Regions from separate parts of the Paenarthrobacter sp. TE4293 genome, predicted to be linked through region 2. Evidence: riboswitches for the same ligand, from Rfam matches in the RefSeq annotation. Region 2 holds a riboswitch; each other region holds the start of a gene.
The links. Region 2 has a riboswitch for glycine ahead of cycA (D-serine/D-alanine/glycine transporter). Riboswitches for the same ligand answer to the same signal wherever they lie in the genome.

Region 1 (6,154 bases), on a different contig from region 2:
AGATGCACGCGCCGCCACTGACGGAGGAGTTCCTGGCCGCATGCGACGAACTCCCGTTGCCCCTGATCAACATCCCGTACCCGTTGCCGTTCATCGCTATCGCCCGGTCCGTCGCCGAGTCCTCGCTGCTGGAAGAATCCCGCCGGCTGCGGCAAACTGCCCGCGTCTACGATCTCCTCCGCACTGCCGGAGCCTCCGAGGACCACTGGCAGAGCCTGGTCCAGCGGCTTGCCACCGAGCTCGACGCGGACCTTTACGTGGTGGACCGCCGCTGCCTCCATCCCTGGCACCCGGACGGGGACGTCCTCCCGGTGTTCCTTGCCGAGGAGTGGGCTCCGTTGTCCGGGCAGGTGTCCCTCGCCGGGAAGAACTTCCAGTGGCACCGCATCCGAGGCCGGCACGTGCTCACCATGGACATTCCCACCCATGCCAACGCGCTCCTGGTAGTGCTGCCCCACAGCGAACCGCACCCGGACGCCGTCGTACTCCTCCACGCCGCAACCGTGCTGGGACTCCAGCTTTCTCGGATCGTTTTGTCTTTGGAGGGCCGCCACCGGTTGGCCGGTGAGTTCCTGTTACAGGCCATGGACGGACGTCTCGGCGTGGCCGAGATGGAGAGCCGGCTGGCGGGCTTTGAGGTTCCGCCCCAGGAATTACTGCTGGCCTCCATGGCGGCAGGCGCCTACCAAAAAACTGCGGACGACGGCGACAGGCTGGCCAACGTGCACGTCGAACTCTGGCGGCACGGGGTCGCGTCGGCGTCGCTGAAGCGGAACAACAGGCTCCACGTGGCGGTCCCGGCCGACGTGCCTGTCGACATCCTGGTGCACTGCGCTGGAAGGGAAACCTCGATCGGGATCAGCGCGCCGGCAGCTGTGGCGAATATTCAACGAGCGTTGCAGGAATCCCTTTGGGCGCTTGGTTCAGCCCGAGCCACCAACCAGGGGCTAACCCGCTACGAGCAGGGGCCGTCGTGGTTGGGACTCACCAGTTTCGAGGAAGGAACCGCGCTGGTACGGCGCCTTTTAGGCCCGATTTTCGACTATGAGCAGAGCCAGGAAGGCGATCTCATAGTCACCTTGAGGACGTATTTGGACTCGCAGCGTTCCTGGCAAAAGACCGCAACAGCGTTGTTCGCGCACCGGCAAACCATCATCTACCGGATACGGAAAATCGGCGAGCTGACGGGCCTGGACATGGGGGAAACGTCCACCGTCGCCCAGTTGTGGTTCGCTCTGCAGATCCATGAGGCGATGCATCAGTAGCCGCAGCTTGCTTGCGCTTTTTCAAACCAAGCCGCTATGGTGTGAAGCGTGTCACGGAAGTGGCGCAACGCTTTTGATCTGCGGCGGGAGAGTCCTGCCGGTACATCCAGTCAGGCGCCGTAGGAGCAAATCCTCCCCAGGAATCTCTCAGGCCCATGTACCGCCGCGGTTAGGCAACTCTGGAAAGCAGTCCGGGTCACCGGGCTCACCGACGGTGCAAGCAGGCAACCATTCCTGCGGAATCTCTCAGGTCCAATACAGAGCGGGGAGGAACCCCACATCATCGTGGCGCTCAGTGGGCGCCTGAATCATGGAGTTCCTCTTGACTGTTCAATCAACCCCCACCGCCTTCGCGGACCGGCACATTGGCGCCCGCCGCCAAGCCGACGTTGACACCATGCTCAAGGCCATCGGCTACGACTCAGTCGACGGCCTGGTAGATGTCGCCGTCCCCGATTCCATCCGCCAGGACACTGCCCTGAAGTTGCAGGACGCCCTCACCGAGGTGCAGGTCCTCGCCGAGCTCCGCAAGCTCGCGTCCAAGAACAAGACCGCCGTCCAGATGATCGGCCAGGGCTACTACGACACCGTCACGCCCCCGGTGATCCGCCGCAACATCCTGGAAGCTCCCGCTTGGTACACCGCCTACACCCCGTACCAGCCGGAAATTTCCCAAGGCCGCCTCGAAGCACTGCTCAACTTCCAGACGATGGTCCAGGACCTCACGGGACTTCCTGTAGCCAACGCCTCGCTCCTGGATGAAGCCACCGCCGTGGCAGAGGCCGTGCTGCTGATGCGTCGAGCCAACAAGTCCAAGACTGCCAAGGACGGCAAGACCGTCCTGGACGCAGACCTCCTCCCGCAGACCATCGCCATTGTGAAGGGCCGCGCTGAGGCGCTGGGCTTCGAGGTGCAGATCGCTGACCTTTCGGCTGGCCTTCCCGATGGCGACATCAACGGCATCGTCCTGCAGCAGCCCGGCGTTTCCGGCCGCGTCTTCGACCACTCCGGCGTCATCGCTGAGGCCAAGGAACGCGGTGCGTTGGTCACAGTCGCCGCCGACCTTTTGGCGCTCACCCTCATCACGCCCCCGGGCGAGCAGGGTGCCGATATTGCCGTCGGAACTGCGCAGCGCTTCGGCGTCCCGCTGTTCTTCGGTGGCCCGCACGCCGCTTACATGGCCGTCCGCGAAGGTATGGAGCGCACGCTCCCAGGACGCATCGTCGGAGTGTCCAAGGACAACGCGGGTGTCCCGGCTTACCGCCTGGCACTCCAGACGCGCGAGCAGCATATCCGCCGCGAAAAGGCGACGTCCAACATCTGTACGGCGCAGGCGCTGCTCGCCATCGTGGCTTCGATGTACGCCGTCTACCACGGCCCCGAGGGCCTCAAAGCGATCGCCGAAACCGTGCACGGCCACGCCCGCACCCTCGCCACGGCGCTGCAGAAGGCCGGCCGCGAACTCGTCTCCGAGGCCTTCTTCGACACCCTCACCGTCCGAGTCCCGGGCAAGGCCGACAAGGTCATCGCCGCCGCCGAAGCCCGCGGCATCAACCTGCGGTTCATCGACGCCGACACCGTTGGGGTTTCGGTTGATGAAACCACGACGCCGGAGGTCCTCTCCGCGGTTGCCGTCGCCTTCGGTGCCGGTCCGGTTAAGGACGCCTCCGGGTTCGAGCTGCCCTCTGAGGTGGCCCGCACCTCTGACTTCCTGCAGCACCCGGTGTTCAACACCCACCGCTCCGAGACGCAGCTGTTGCGCTATATCCGCAAGCTGTCCGACCGGGACCTCGCGCTGGACCGCACCATGATTCCGCTGGGCTCGTGCACCATGAAGCTCAACGCCACCGCCGAGATGGAAGCAATTTCCTGGCCTGAGTTCGCCTCGATCCACCCGTTCGCTCCGGACCACCAGACTGCTGGTTGGCGTGAACTGATTGAGGACCTGGAAGCGGATCTCACGGAGATCACGGGCTACGACCAGGTCTCCATCCAGCCGAACGCCGGTTCGCAGGGTGAGCTCGCGGGCCTGCTGGCGATCCGTGGATATCACCTGTCCCGTGGTGACGGGCAGCGCACTGTCTGCTTGATCCCGGCGTCGGCGCACGGCACCAACGCAGCTTCGGCAGTCTTGGCCGGGATGAAGGTGGTGGTGGTGGCCACGGCCGCCGACGGCACCATCGACCACGCTGACCTGACCGCCAAAATCGAAGCCAACAAGGACGTCCTGTCCTGCATCATGATCACCTACCCCTCCACCCATGGTGTCTACGACGCTGACGTGCGCGAGGTCTGCGACGCGATCCACGCGGCCGGCGGCCAAGTGTACGTGGACGGTGCGAACCTGAATGCCCTGGTTGGCCTGGCCCAGCCGGGCAAGTTCGGCGGGGACGTGTCCCATCTGAACCTGCACAAGACTTTTTGCATCCCGCACGGCGGCGGCGGACCGGGCGTGGGCCCGGTTGCTGCCAAGGCACACCTCGCACCGTTCATGCCCGGTGACGCGAACAAGGCTGCGCACGAACCTGGTCATGGTGTCGCGATTTCCGCCTCACGTTACGGCTCTGCCGGTGTGCTGCCGATCTCGTGGGCGTACGTGAAGCTCATGGGCGGGCAGGGCTTGACCGAAGCCACCAAGTCGGCGCTGCTGGCAGCCAACTATGTTGCCTCCCGCCTGGATGAGCACTTCCCCGTCCTGTACACGGGCGAAGGCGGCCTGGTGGCGCACGAGTGCATCCTGGACCTCCGCGAACTGACAGCCCGCACGGGTGTGACGGCCGAGGACGTGGCCAAGCGCCTTATCGACTTCGGCTTCCACGCTCCCACCCTGGCGTTCCCGGTTGCGGGCACGCTCATGGTGGAGCCCACCGAGTCCGAGGACCTGGCCGAGATCGACCGTTTCATCGAAGCCATGATCACTATCCGTGCCGAGATCGAGCAGGTGGCCAGCGGTGATTTCACTGTTGAGAAGTCGCCGCTGCGCAACGCGCCGCATACGGCTGCCGCCGTCGTGAATTCCGACTGGGACCGCGACTACCCGCGTGAGCAGGCCGCGTTCCCGGTCCACCACCTGAAGCAGGACAAGTACTTCCCGCCGGTCGGCCGCATCGACGGTGCAGCCGGCGACCGCAACCTGGTCTGCTCCTGCCCGCCCCTTACGGACTTCGAAAACTGAGGACGCCTGACATGTCTGAGAACTACACCGCTCTCTACGAGCAGCACAAAAAGGCCGGCGCTTCCTTCACGGATTTCGGTGGGTGGCAGATGCCGCTCAAGTACGAATCCGAACTCGCCGAGCACCACGCCGTCCGCAAGTCCGCCGGCCTGTTCGACCTCTCCCACATGGGTGAAGTCTGGGTTACCGGTCCCGACGCCGCAGCATTCCTGGACTACGCCCTGGTAGGCAAGCTGTCCGCGATCGCTGTGGGCAAAGCGAAGTACTCGCTGATCTGCAACTCCGACGGCGGCATCATCGACGACCTCATCACCTATCGCCGCCCCTCGCCCGAAGAAGGCGTGGACAAGTACCTGGTGGTCCCCAATGCGGGGAACGCCAAAGTGGTGGCTGCAGCGTTGCTGAAGCGCGCGGCCGGGTTCGACGTCGTGGTGGAGGACGTTTCGGCCGAGACCTCGCTCATTGCCGTACAAGGACCGAACGCCGAGGCCATCCTCCTGGCGCTGGTTCCCGCCGAACAGCACGCGCTGGTCACGGAATTGAAGTATTACGCGGCGGTGGAGGTCGGGATTGCGTTCGACGGCGGCACCCAGGACCTGCTGCTGGCCCGCACCGGCTACACGGGCGAAGACGGCTTCGAGATCTACGTGGAGAACGTCGACGCCGCCGGCCTCTGGGAAGCATTGCTCGACGCCGGCCAGGGCCACGGACTCATCCCCGCCGGTCTCGCTGCCCGCGATTCGCTGCGCCTGGAAGCCGGGATGCCCCTCTACGGCAATGAACTCTCCGTCCACACCAATCCCTATACCGCAGGACTGGGCCCGGTGGTTTCCCTGGCCAAGGAAAGCGACTTCGTGGGCCGGGCAGCACTCGAGGCGATCAAGGCTGCAGGTGTCGGATCCACGCTCGGCCAGAAGCTCGTGGGGCTTAAGGGCGCCGGCCGTCGTGCCGCCCGGGGCCATTATTCGGTCCTCAAGGATGGTTCCCTGATCGGCGAAGTCACCTCCGGCCAGCCGAGCCCGACGCTCGGTTACCCGGTCGCTTTGGCCTATGTCGACGTCGAGCATTCAGAGCCGGGAACAGTCGTCGACGTGGACCTCCGAGGGAAGGCAGAGCCCTTCGAAGTTGTCCCGCTGCCGTTCTATAAGCGCCAGAAATAACCAGACCAGAAGTGAGGAATTGAAATGAGCAAGGTAGTTGCTGAATTGAAGTACTCGGCTGAGCACGAGTGGGTTGCCGTTGATGGGGACGGGCCTGTGGGGATCGGGATTTCCGCGGTGGCCGCTGATGCCCTGGGTGACATTGTGTATGTGGACCTGCCCGAGGTGGGTTCCACTGTGACCGCGGGGGAGACCTGTGGCGAGGTGGAATCGACGAAGTCGGTCTCGGACCTGTACTCGCCGGTGACCGGTGAGGTGACCGAGATCAACGACGCCGTCGTCGCCGATCCCGCGCTCATTAACAACGACCCCTACGGTGCAGGCTGGCTGTTCAAAGTGGCCGCAACCGAAGAAGGGCCGCTGATGTCGGCCGAAGAATACGCTGCAACGAACGGTGGAGAACTGTGAACCCGGTATCCGTAACTGAGTACCAGCAGGTGGTGTCGGCGTCGCTGGATGCCCAGCTGTCCGAGCTGGATCCTGAGATTGCTGCGAAGATCGACGACGAACTGGGTCGCCAGCGCGACGGCTTGGAAATGATCGCCTCCGAAAAC
Region 2 (6,154 bases):
GCCGCTCTGGCACGTCTCCCTTTGCTATTGCTAGCCCACCAAGGATACGCAGAACGTGCCGTCGAGCGCAAAACAGGGCGGTTGTTAGTTGCTTCCAGCCAGTGAACGCCACAGGAAGTGGTTGCTCCGCGCCTGCAATGCCGCCGCCTGCCTGTTGTCCGAAGCGCCGGCGTGGCCGCCTTCCAAGGCTTCGTGGAACCACACATTCGGGATGCCCATGGCCTGCATGCGTGCCGCCATCTTGCGGGCCTGCACAGGCCCCACACGGTCATCCGACGTGGCAGTCCAGATGAACGTCTCCGGGTATTCCACCCCGTCATGGAGCAGGTGGTAGGGCGAGAAGGTGCGAATGAACTCCCACTGTGCCGGAACATCGGGGTCCCCGTACTCGGCAATCCACGAGTACCCGGCGGAGAGCTTGGTGTACCGGCGCATGTCCAGGAGCGGCACGCCGCAGGACACCGCACCGAACAATTCGGGGTACTGGGTCAGCATATTGCCCACCAGCAGCCCGCCGTTGGAACCGCCCACGCAACCCAGACGGCGGCGGCTGGTGACGCCGCGGGATATGAGGTCGCGGGCCACTGCAGCGAAGTCCTCGTACGCGCGGTGGCGGTTTTCCTGGAGTGCGGCACGGTGCCATGCGGGCCCGTATTCACCGCCGCCGCGGATGTTTGCCACGACATACACGCCGCCGCGCGAATGCGCCTCAGCACCGTCTTCCGACGAAGCACCAGCTGTGCGCCGCTCCAGCCATGCCCGGCCAATGGATCCGCTGTAGGCCGGAGTGCGGGAGATCTCGAACCCGCCGTAGCCGGAGAGCTGCGTGGGGTTCTGGCCGTCCAGCACCAGGTCCTTGGACGCCACCTGGAAGTACGGAACCCTGGTTCCATCCGCGGACACGGCGAAGTGTTGTTGGACCTCGTAGTCGGATTCGTTGAAGAACGACGGCGACCGCTTCACTTCGGCATGCCGGCTCACCACGCCGCCGGGCTGCTCATCCACGCCGCCGGGCTGCTCATCCACTCCGCCGGACTGCTCATCCGCGCCGGCGTGCTCATGGCCGGGCGTGAGCGTTCCCCGGGTCAGCGTGGTGGGAGTGGTGAAGCCCGTGGCCACCAGCCAGAAGTCGTTGCCGGCAGGGCCCAGGTCTTCGTCATCCACGGCATAGGCGTTGACATCGTGCAGCGGAGGGCACGCATCCAGGAGGGTGGATCCCCAGCTGCCGTCCGGATCGGGACGCGAAGGTTCCAGCACCCGGATCTCCGAGGAGACATCACGCAGGAGGTTCAGCAGCAGGTAGTCCTTGGTCCAGCTCCAGGACTGCAGTGACGTTTGTGCATCCGGAGTAAACAGGACCAGCAGGGAACGTGACCCCGCAAGGTACGAGTCGAAGTCGGCAGCCACCAGGCACCCGGCTGGGTACACGACACCCGCAACGTCCCAGTCCTTCTGCGGACGGAACAGCAACCAGTCGCGGTGTGCGCTGATGTTGACGTCGGTGGGAACCTCGATTGTCACCCACGAGTCGTCGCGCAGAAGCCAGGTACTCCGGTTGTAGAAGTCGATGTAGTCCACGGCGAAGGTCCGCTCGTAGCCCGGGGTCGAGTCATGGGCCACCATGGCCAGCATGTGGTCCTCGGGAATGTCGAAGATGCGCTCGGCTTCGGCCAGTGATTGGCCGCGGCGCAGCCTCACGCCGGTCCGCGCATAGGAGGAGGTCGTGGCAGGCAGTCCGTCGGCTGTGCTGGACACCAGGAGCGTGTCAGCATCGAGCCAGCTCACATTTCCCTTGGCGGTGGGGAGGTCGAAACCGCCCTCCACAAAGGTGCGTGATTCGACGTCGAACTCGCGGTGGCGGTCGGCGTCACCTCCGTCGGGGGAGAGCGAGACCATGGCCAGACGGTACTCGTCGCCGTCGGCGGGCCGGAGGAAACCTGCGCCGTGGAAGACCCACTCCACGCCTTCCGCAGCGGCAAGGGCGTCGACGTCCAGCAGGACATCCCATTCCGGCTCCTCTGTGAGATAGCTTTCCCAGGTGGTGCGTCGCCAGAGGCCTTTGGGGTGTTCCTGGTCTTTCCAGAAGTTGTAGTAGTAGTCGCCGCGTTTGGAGACCATCGCGATCCGGTCTGTCGAGTCGAGGACTTCCAAAATGCCGGCTTCCACCGCGGCGTACTCGGCGTCCTCCAGCAGATCTTCGGTGCGGGCGTTTTGTTCCCGGACCCACGCCAGCTGTTCATCGCCGTGGATGTCTTCAAGCCAGACGTTTTCGTCCGTGGGCTCAGGCGCCAGGTCCGCGGCGTGGCGTGGCCCACGGGGTGTCGCGGTGCCATTCTCGGGACGTGGCGTCTGATCAGCTTCTGTGGTGGTCATCGCCCCATCCAAGCAACAGAGTTCGACGGGAAGCAAGTCACAGGAAGTTAGGCTTGAGCGTGGCTAAATCGCAAACCAACCGTGTTGCCCTGATCGGGGCCGGCCCTCGGGGCACCAGCGTCCTTGAGCGGTTGCTTGCGAATTGGGCTGCCGACGGCCACCGCGGGACCACCCTGCACATCGACGTGGTGGATCCTTTCCCGGCTGGGTCCGGCCATGTGTGGCAGCCGGAGCAGTCACGCCTGTACCTGATGAACACCCAGTCGTTCTATCCGACGCTCATCCCCGAGGACCCCCGGCTGGCCCCGCCGCTGGCAGGTGGTTCCTTCGACCAATGGCGGGAGGCCCGCCGTCGTGATGGCGTGGGACTGAACGACGCCGAAAAGGCCGAGCTGGCCACCCTGGAGTCGAACAACTTCCCCAGCCGGGCGCTGTACGGCCGGTACTTGCGGCAGACCCTGGAAGGGTTGCTGGAACGGCTGCCCGACGGCGTCGAGGTCATGTTCCACGAGACGTCCGCCGTGGCGGCACGCCCGCTGGGGGACGGAACGGGGGACGGGTTCGACGTCGAACTCGCCAACGGTGCGACCCTCACCGTCGGCTCCGTGGTTCTCGCGCTGGGGCACATTGAGTCGCGACTGAATCCAGAGCAGCGCTCATTCAAGCGCGCCGCCGAGGAGCAGGGCCTGCTGTATTTCCCGCCCGCCCCGCCGGCCGACGTGGACTGGCAATCGGTGCCGGACAACGAGCCTGTGCTGGTCCGCGGCATGGGACTGAACTTCTTTGATGTCATGGGCCAGTTGACGGAGGGCCGTGGCGGCAAGTTCGTCGATGCGGGGGCGCCGGGAGCCGGCGTATTGGAGTACAGCGCATCGGGGCGGGAGCCGAAAATCATTGCCGCTTCCCGCCGGGGTACGCCGTACCGGGCCAAGGCCGGCCTTGATGGCTACTATCCGGCCAGTATCACCATGCGCTACCTGACCGAAGACGCCGTGGACCGGTTCCGGGCAGCGGGAATCCAGCCGGGCTTTGACCATGATCTGTGGCCACTGCTGCACCGCGACGCCTTGTGGGCTTACTACTCAACGCTGGCCCGGTCCCAACCCACGGCCATCAAGGATCCTGCGCAGTTCCTTGCCGATCTTGAGGACGCCCTTCAACCGCACGCGCACACTACGACGCATTGGGAAAGCAGCGTAGGTGACCTCGTCGAAAAGCACGTTGTCTCCTCCCGCCGGCTGAACCTCCGCGGACTTGCTGCGCCGCTCGCGGGACGCACCTTTGCCTCCCGGCGTGAGCTGGATGCGGCCATCACAGCCTATCTGGATGACGACGCACGACGATCCGCCTTGGGTGAAGCGGACCCTGTCAAGATGGCTATCGGTGCCCTCCATACCGGCAGGGCCATCCTCAAATCGGTGGTGGCAGACGGCGGCATCACGGATGAATCATGGCTCGCCGGGTTGCGCGGCTGGTTCGAATCCTTCGTCGAAGGGCTTGCCAGCGGTGCGCCTGCCCTGCGCTCGGAACAGTTGGCCGCTTTGGCGCGTGCCGGCGTCGTAAGTTTTGTCGGGCCGGACCCGAAGTTCAGCGTAGACAGGGCCGCAAAAGTGTTTCGGGCGGTTTCGCCATGGGTTCACGATGAGCCGGTTGAAGCGCCGACCCTTATCGAGGCGATGTCGCCCGCCAACAGGGTGGGCATGAACGTCTCGCCGCTGTTGGAGCAGTTGATGGCCGATGGCTTAGTGCGGACCAAGATCATGATGGGTGGTGAGGGCGCACCCGTGCAGACCACAGGCTTGGACGTGGAGCCGCATCCTTACCGGCCCTTGGCGGCGAACGGATCCGTCACGGAAAACCTCTACGTTTTGGGCTTGCAATTGTCTGCGTCGCAGTGGGGCACTGCGATTGCCGCTGAAGCCCGGCCGCGGACCGGACAGGCCTACGCCAGTGGACAGCGGACTCTGCGGGACGCCGACGAGATTGCCCGTAGCATTCTGGCCCGCTAACCACCCACGGTTGCGGTGCAGCCCGGCCTTCGCTACTGTGTGAGCTGCATCACCCAGCTGGTGGTGCGCGCTTTTGATCCGCGGCGGGAGAGCCCTGCCGGTACATCACCCCAGGCGCCGTAGGAGCAAACCCTCCCCAGGAATCTCTCAGGCCCATGTACCGCCGCGGCGAGGCAACTCTGGAAAGCAGCCCGGGCAACCGGGCTCACCGAAGGTGCAAGCCTTCCTGCCCTGCAGGAAGGCGGAAACTCTCAGGTCCACCTACAGAGCGGGGAGGAACCCGAATCTTGTGGCACCCTGTGCCGCCTGAACGATGGAGTTCCAATGACGATTCAGCCTTCCACCGGTACCGATTCACCCCATCTCGAGCGCCAGCTCAGCAATCGCCATATCCAGCTCATCGCCATCGGCGGAGCGATTGGTACGGGCCTTTTCATGGGCTCCGGCAAGACGATCTCCGCTGCCGGACCGTCCGTCATTTTCGTGTACATGATCATCGGCTTCATGCTGTTCTTCGTCATGCGTGCCATGGGCGAACTGCTGCTGAGCAACCTGAACTACAAATCCTTCAGCGATTTCGCCGCGGACCTGCTGGGACCCTGGGCAGGGTTCTTCACCGGCTGGACGTACTGGTTCTGCTGGGTGATCACCGGGATCGCGGACGTCATCGCGATCGCCGGGTATTCCCAGGAACTGTGGCCGTCCTTGCCGCTCTGGGTACCCGGGCTGATCACCATCGGCATCCTCCTGCTCCTGAACCTGGCCACGGTAAAAGCCTTCGGCGAGACTGAGTTCTGGTTCGCCCTCATCAAGATCGTCGCCATCGCCGCACTGATCATTGTTGGCTTGTTCATGATCTTCAGCGGCTTCCAGTCCGATGCCGGACCGGCCACCTTTACCAACCTGTGGAGCCACGGCGGATTCTTCCCCAACGAATTCATGGGCTTCGTGGCCGGCTTCCAGATCGCCGTCTTCGCCTTCGTGGGCATCGAACTGGTCGGTACCACGGCCGCTGAAGCCAAGGACCCGGAGAAGAACCTGCCCAAGGCCATCAACTCCATTCCCATCCGCGTCCTGCTCTTCTATGTAGGCGCCCTGATCATCCTCATGTCAGTTACCCCGTGGACCCAATTCGCTGCCGAGCACAGTCCGTTCATCGCGATGTTCTCGCTCGCCGGTCTCGGCGCCGCTGCCACAATCGTGAACCTCGTGGTCCTGACATCCGCCATGTCGTCGGCGAACTCAGGCATCTACTCCACGTCCCGCATGGTGTTCGGACTGGCGCAGGAAGGCGACGCTCCCAAGGTGTTCGGCGCACTCTCCGGACGCAAAGTACCCCGCAACGCACTGTTCCTGTCCTGCGTCCTGCTGCTGTCCGGCGTCGTCCTCATGTACGCGGGCTCGGACATCGGCAAGGCGTTCGACATGGTCACCACGGTCTCCGCAGTGTGCTTCGTCTTCGTGTGGTCCATCATCCTGGCCAGCTACCTGGCCTTCCGGAAGCGCCGCCCGCACCTGCACGATTCCTCAGCCTTCAAGATGCCCGGCGGCGTGGTGATGGTGTGGGTGGTCTTCGCCTTCTTTGCCTTCGTCCTCTGGGCGCTGACCACGCAGCCGGACACCCTCGCCGCGCTGCTGGCCACACCAGTGTGGTTCGTGATCCTCGGCGCCGCCTGGTTCATCCTGCGTCGTCGTCCTGCCCACCTTGCCCGGTACGAGCTCTTCAAGGCAGAGCTCCAGCGCGACGCAGACAGGGTCCAGGAACAGGAGCC
Region 3 (6,154 bases), on a different contig from region 2:
TCACCTGTGACGGGCGAGTACAGGTCCGAGACGGACTTGGTGGACTCAACTTCGCCACAGGTCTCGCCTGCAGTCACGGAAGAACCGACCTCGGGCAGGTCGACGTACACGATGTCACCCAGTGCGTCGGTGGCAACCTCGGAGATGCCGACGGACACGAGGTTTCCTTCGCCGCGGGCAACCCACTCGTGCTCGTCGGAGTACTGAAGTTCGGGCGCTACTTTGGGCATTCTGTTTCCTTTACGTGTAGTGGCTACATCTAATGGTGGGGCGTGTGGTGCGGCAACGAATTCCTCCGCGTGCTGCTCCTTCGTCGCTTTGACGCACGCTTCCGGAATCCGCTGTGAAACCGAGATCCGGAAGCGGGCGTCCAAGGCAGCATCGCGTCCGCTCAGCGGGCGTCTAAGCGACCGAGCCCGCAGAGGATGTCGGTTTCAAAGAAACCAGAACCTACTTTTGGCGCTTGTAGAACGGCAGTGCGACGACTTCGAACGGCTCACTCTTGCCGCGGAGGTCAATGTCCAGCGCGGTACCAAGCTCTGAGTGCTCGACGTCGACATAGGCCAACGCTACCGGGTAACCGAGCGTCGGGCTCGGCTGGCCGGAAGTGACTTCGCCAACCACTGCGCCGTCCTTGAGGACCGGGTAGTGGCCCCGTCCGGCTCGACGCCCCAAGCCTTTGAGGCCTACGAGCTTGCGCCCGCTGGTGGAACCGGCACCGTCGGCCTTCAACGCAGCGAGGGCGTCCTTGCCAACGAAGTCGCCTTCCTTGGAGAGCGCAACGACGGGCCCGAGCCCTGCGGCGAAGGGGTTGCCTTCGCGGGAAAGCTCGTTGCCGTAGAGGGGCATGCCTGCTTCGAGGCGCAGCGAGTCACGGGAAGCCAAGCCGGCGGGGATAAGCTCACCTTCATCCGCGACGGCGGCAATGGCCTGCCAGAGGGCGGCCGCGGATTCGTTGGGCACGAAGATTTCGAAGCCGTCCTCGCCGGTGTAGCCAGTGCGTGCCAGGAGCAGGTCCTGGCCGCTCCCTGCGACCAGGAAGGTCACCTCGACGGCGGCGTAGTACTTCAGTTCCGTCACCAAAGAGTGCTGCTCCGCAGGCACCAGGCGCAGGAGGATTGCTTCCGCCAGAGGACCCTGGACGGCGATGAGCGACGTCTCGGCGGAGGCGTCCTCAACCACCACGTCGAACCCTGCAGCGCGCTCCAGCAAGGCCTCGGCCACGACCTTCGCGTTGCCGGCGTTCGGCACTACGAGGAACTTGTCCTGGCCTTCAACGGGAGAGGGGCGGCGGTAGGTGATGAGGTCATCGATGATGCCGCCGTCTTCCTGGCAGATCAGCGAGTACTTGGCTTTGCCCTCGGCCATGGCGGAGATCTTACCCACCAGGGCGTAGTCCAGGAACGCAGCGGCTTCGGGACCGGTGACCCAGACTTCGCCCATGTGGGAGAGGTCGAACAGACCGGCGGACTTGCGGACGGCGTGGTGCTCGGCCAGCTCGGAGGAGTACTTGAGGGGCATCTGCCACCCGCCGAAGTCCGTGAAGGACGCGCCGAGCTTCTTGTGCTCTTCATAGAGCGCGGTGTAGTTCTCAGACATGACCAGTCCTTAGTTCTCGAAGTCTTCGATCGGCGGGCAGGAGCAGACCAGGTTGCGGTCGCCGGCTGCGCCGTCGATGCGGCCAACGGGCGGGAAGTACTTGTCCTGCTTGAGGTGGTGGACCGGGAACGCGGCCTGCTCGCGCGGGTACGCGCGGTCCCAGTCGGAATTCACGACGGCGGCCGCCGTGTGGGGCGCGCGGCGAAGCGGGGAATCCTGCACGGAGAAGTCACCGGCAGCAACCTGGTCGATTTCCTTGCGGATGGTGATCATGGCTTCGATGAAGCGGTCGATCTCGGCCAGGTCCTCGGACTCGGTGGGCTCCACCATGAGCGTACCTGCTACCGGGAACGCCAGGGTGGGTGCGTGGAAGCCGAAGTCGATAAGGCGCTTGGCCACGTCCTCGGCAGTGACGCCCGTCTTGGCGGTGAGCTCGCGGAGGTCCAGGATGCACTCGTGCGCCACGAGTCCGCCTTCGCCGGTGTAGAGCACCGGGAAGTGGTCGTTGAGGCGGGAGGCAATGTAGTTCGCAGCCAGCAGCGCGGACTTGGTGGCTTCGGTCAGGCCCTGGCCGCCCATGAGCTTCACGTACGCCCACGAGATCGGGAGAACACCGGCGGAACCGAAGCGGGACGCCGAAATCGGGACGTCGTTGCCCTCAGTCCAGGACGCCGCGTCACCGGGCATGAACGGTGCGAGGTGTGCCTTGGCAGCAACCGGGCCAACGCCGGGTCCGCCGCCGCCGTGCGGGATGCAGAAGGTCTTGTGCAGGTTCAGGTGGGACACGTCGCCGCCGAACTTGCCCGGCTGCGCGAGCCCGACGAGTGCGTTGAGGTTGGCGCCGTCGATGTAGACCTGGCCGCCGGCCTCGTGGATGGCATCGCAGACTTCGCGCACGTCGGCGTCGTAAACACCGTGGGTGGACGGGTAGGTGATCATGATGGCCGAGAGCGCGTCCCGGTGGGCTTCGATCTTGTTCTTGAGGTCCACGTGGTCGATGGTTCCATCGGGAGCAGTGGCGACGACCACTACCTTCATGCCGGCCAAGACTGCCGAAGCTGCGTTGGTGCCGTGGGCGGAAGCCGGAATGAGGCAGACGTTGCGCTGCTCGTCTCCGCGGGACAGGTGGTAGCCGCGGATCGCCAGCAGGCCCGCGAGCTCACCCTGGGAACCGGCGTTCGGCTGGATGGAGACCTGGTCGTAGCCGGTGATCTCGGTCAGCTGTGCCTCGAGATCGGTGATCAGCTCGCGCCAGCCCTCGGTCTGGGAATCCGGAGCGAACGGGTGGATGGAGGCGAACTCCGGCCAGGAGATGGCTTCCATTTCAGCCGTGGCGTTGAGCTTCATGGTGCAGGAGCCCAGCGGGATCATGGTGCGGTCCAGCGCGAGGTCCCGGTCAGAGAGCTTGCGGATGTAGCGAAGGAGCTGGGTTTCTGAGCGGTGGGTGTTGAACACAGGGTGCTGCATGAAGTCGCTGGTGCGCTCAACGGAACCATCGAGCGCGAAGCCTTCAGCGGCATCGGCGACCGAAGCGCCAAAGACATCGAGGACGCTGCCGACAATCTCGGAAGTGGTGGTCTCATCAACAGAAATTCCAACCGTGTCAGCGTCAACGCCACGCAGGTTGATGCCCTTGGCCTCGGCTGCGGCGACGATCCCGCCTGCCTTGCCGGGGACGCGGACGGTGATGGTGTCGAAGAAGGAACCGTGAAGGACCTCGACGCCGGCAGCCTTCAGTGACGCTGCAAGGACGCGTGCGTGGCCGTGGGCGGTTTCGGCGATCGCCTTCAGGCCCTCGGGGCCGTGGTAGACGGCGTACATCGAGGCAACGATCGCGAGGAGCGCCTGCGCGGTGCAGATGTTGGACGTGGCCTTCTCGCGGCGGATGTGCTGCTCGCGGGTCTGCAGCGCCAAGCGGTAGGCGGGGACACCGGCGTCGTCCTTGGAAACGCCCACCAGACGGCCGGGCATGGAACGCTCCAGACCCTTCTGGACGGCCATGTAGGCGGCGTGCGGGCCGCCGAAGAACAGCGGAACGCCCAGGCGCTGCGCGGAACCGACGGCAATGTCGGCACCCTGCTCGCCCGGAGGGGTGATGAGCGTCAGGGAAAGAAGGTCGGCGGCGACCGTGACCAGCGCGCCGCGCTCCTTGGCCTCCGCGATCACGGCGGAGTGGTCGAACACGCGACCCGAAACGCCGGGCTGCTGGAGGACGACGCCGTTGATGGCACCTTCCGGGAGGCCGGTGGAGAGGTCGGCGACCTCAACCTCGAAGCCGAGCGCCTCGGCGCGGCCCTTGACGATGGCGATGGTCTGCGGGAGGCAGTCGGCGTCGAGGACGGTTTTGCCATCCTGGACGGCCTTGTTCTTATTGGCGCGGCGCATCATCAGGACGGCCTCTGCTACTGCGGTTGCTTCGTCCAGCAGTGAGGCGTTGGCGATCGGCAGGCCGACCAGGTCCTGGACCATGGTCTGGAAGTTCAGGAGTGCTTCGAGGCGGCCCTGGGAAATTTCCGGCTGGTAGGGGGTGTAGGCGGTGTACCACGCCGGGGACTCAAGGATGTTGCGGCGGATCACCGGCGGCGTCACGGTATCGAAGTAGCCCTGGCCGATCATCTGGACGGCGGTCTTGTTCTTGGACGCGAGCTTGCGCAGCTCAGCAAGGACCTCAACTTCGCTCAATGCGTTCTGCAGGGTGAGGGCGACGTCCTGGCGGATGTCGTTCGGAACGGCGGTGTCGACCAACGAATCGACAGTGTCGTAGCCGACGGACTTGAGCATGGTCTCGATGTCGGCCTGGCGGCGGGCGCCGATATGCCGATCGACGAAGGTGGTGGAGGCAGAACTAACCGTCACGAAGGAACTCCATTACTTGGGCGGCGTTTGGGTACGCCACAGCGGCTGGGTTCCTCCCCGCTCTGTATTGGACCTGAGAGTTTCCGCGCGTTGCGTGAGCAATCATCGCTTGCACCGTCGGTGAGCACAGCACTCTTTCACCCTTGGGGTGGGCTGAGCGCCTGCTGCTTTCCAGAGTTGCCTCGCCGCGGCGGTGCGTGGGCCTGAGAGATTCCTGGGGAGGGTTTGCTCCTACGGCGCCTGCATCACGTGCTTGCAGGACTCTCCCGCCGCAGATCAAAGGCATTTTCAGTTATGTATGACCCCGTTCAGGGCAGGCCACAAAGGTTAATTGTCCTACGTGTCGGGCACCGCCGCAAATGGGTGACCTGCTACTTCCGCAGCCGCTCGAGGACTCCCAGCAGGATTTCGACGTCGGCTTCCCGTCCTGCGTTGCCGTCGTCCTGGCCACCTTCGAACATTGCGTTGAAATAGAGGCCATCACCCATGTAGCTGACTGCCTTGGCCACCTCCGGACCGACGTCTTCGGCCAGGACATCCAGCCACCGCTGTTGAATGGCGGCAAACCTGCGGCGCGTTTCTTCGTGGGCTACTTCGGCCAGCCTGGTGGCAGCTACAAAAGCCCGGTCCATGGGTGTGCCCGCCCAGAGCGAGGAGCGGATGAAATAGGCAGCGGAGCCATCGGGCGCAGCCTTCATCAATTCCGTGTCCTCGTCGGCCAACAGGTCCAGCCGCTCCAGAAGGGCCGTAATCAGGGCCTCTTTGTTGGGGAAATGGTAGAGCAGCCCACCTTTGGATACCCCGGCGCGCTTGGCAACGGCGTCGAGCGTGGCAGCACGCTCCCCCACCTCAATCAGGAGGGCTTCGAAGGCATCCAGGACAGCGTCCCGGGCTACTGGTTTTCGTGGCATGTGTCCATCATTCCCTAAAGGCTCGCTGGGTTGTATTTGAAACTATACCGTCTGGACGGTACAGTAAGAGTCATGTTCTCGCCGTCCTCAACCCAAGCACCCCGTTCCGCTCGTCCCACGATGGGCCCGGCAGCACCGTGGCGCGATTGGACGGCACTGGCACTCCTGATGTTCCCGGTGCTGCTGGTGGCCGTCGACAACACCGCGCTCACCTTCGCCCTGCCTGAGATCGCCCGCTCCCTTGACGTGGGCGGCGTCCAATTGCTCTGGATTGTTGATGCCTACCCGCTGGTCCTCGCGGCGCTGCTCGTTTCCATGGGCAATTTGGGCGACAGGATCGGACGACGGCGGCTATTGCTGATCGGCAGCACCGGCTTCGCGGCGGTTTCGGCTGCTACGGCGTTCGCGCCTTCCGCTGAATGGCTCATTGCCGGACGCGCGGGCCTTGGCGTCTTCGGCGCCATGCTGATGCCCTCCACCCTCTCCCTGATCCGGAACATCTTCACGGATCCCAACCGCCGCCGCCTGGCGATCGCCGTCTGGGCTGCCGGTTTCTCCGGTGGTGCAGCGCTCGGCCCGATTTTCGGCGGCTGGCTGGTGGAGCACTTCTGGTGGGGTGCCGTGTTCCTGGTGGCAGCCTTCCTGCTCCTGCCGCTGTTGGCGTTCGGCCGGGTGCTGATTCCGGAGTCCAAGGATGCCAATCCTGGCCGGGTGGACGTGCCCAGCATTCTCCTGTCCGTGGTCACCATGGCACCGTTCGTTTACGGCATCAAGGAATTCGCGGTGCA

Region 1: linked by a shared signal. The riboswitch ahead of gcvP (aminomethyl-transferring glycine dehydrogenase) and the one ahead of cycA (D-serine/D-alanine/glycine transporter) in region 2 are both predicted to bind glycine.
Region 3: linked by a shared signal. The riboswitch ahead of gcvP (aminomethyl-transferring glycine dehydrogenase) and the one ahead of cycA (D-serine/D-alanine/glycine transporter) in region 2 are both predicted to bind glycine.

What each region holds. Positions count from the first base shown of each region.
Region 1 is NZ_JBNJRY010000010.1:170,436-176,589, forward strand. Features, by position in the region: gene QF015_RS19195 (PucR family transcriptional regulator) at 1-1,265, shown strand, start outside; glycine riboswitch at 1,340-1,438, shown strand; gene gcvP (aminomethyl-transferring glycine dehydrogenase) at 1,588-4,440, shown strand; gene gcvT (glycine cleavage system aminomethyltransferase GcvT) at 4,452-5,600, shown strand; gene gcvH (glycine cleavage system protein GcvH) at 5,625-6,008, shown strand; gene glyA (serine hydroxymethyltransferase) at 6,005-6,154, shown strand, end outside.
Region 2 is NZ_JBNJRY010000006.1:52,100-58,253, reverse strand. Features, by position in the region: tRNA gene QF015_RS13355 (tRNA-Ser) at 1-19, opposite strand, end outside; gene QF015_RS13350 (prolyl oligopeptidase family serine peptidase) at 85-2,373, opposite strand; gene QF015_RS13345 (FAD/NAD(P)-binding protein) at 2,433-4,382, shown strand; glycine riboswitch at 4,457-4,555, shown strand; gene cycA (D-serine/D-alanine/glycine transporter) at 4,707-6,154, shown strand, end outside.
Region 3 is NZ_JBNJRY010000002.1:525,440-531,593, forward strand. Features, by position in the region: gene gcvH (glycine cleavage system protein GcvH) at 1-230, opposite strand, end outside; gene gcvT (glycine cleavage system aminomethyltransferase GcvT) at 451-1,599, opposite strand; gene gcvP (aminomethyl-transferring glycine dehydrogenase) at 1,609-4,455, opposite strand; glycine riboswitch at 4,637-4,734, opposite strand; gene QF015_RS05790 (TetR/AcrR family transcriptional regulator) at 4,827-5,366, opposite strand; gene QF015_RS05795 (MFS transporter) at 5,439-6,154, shown strand, end outside.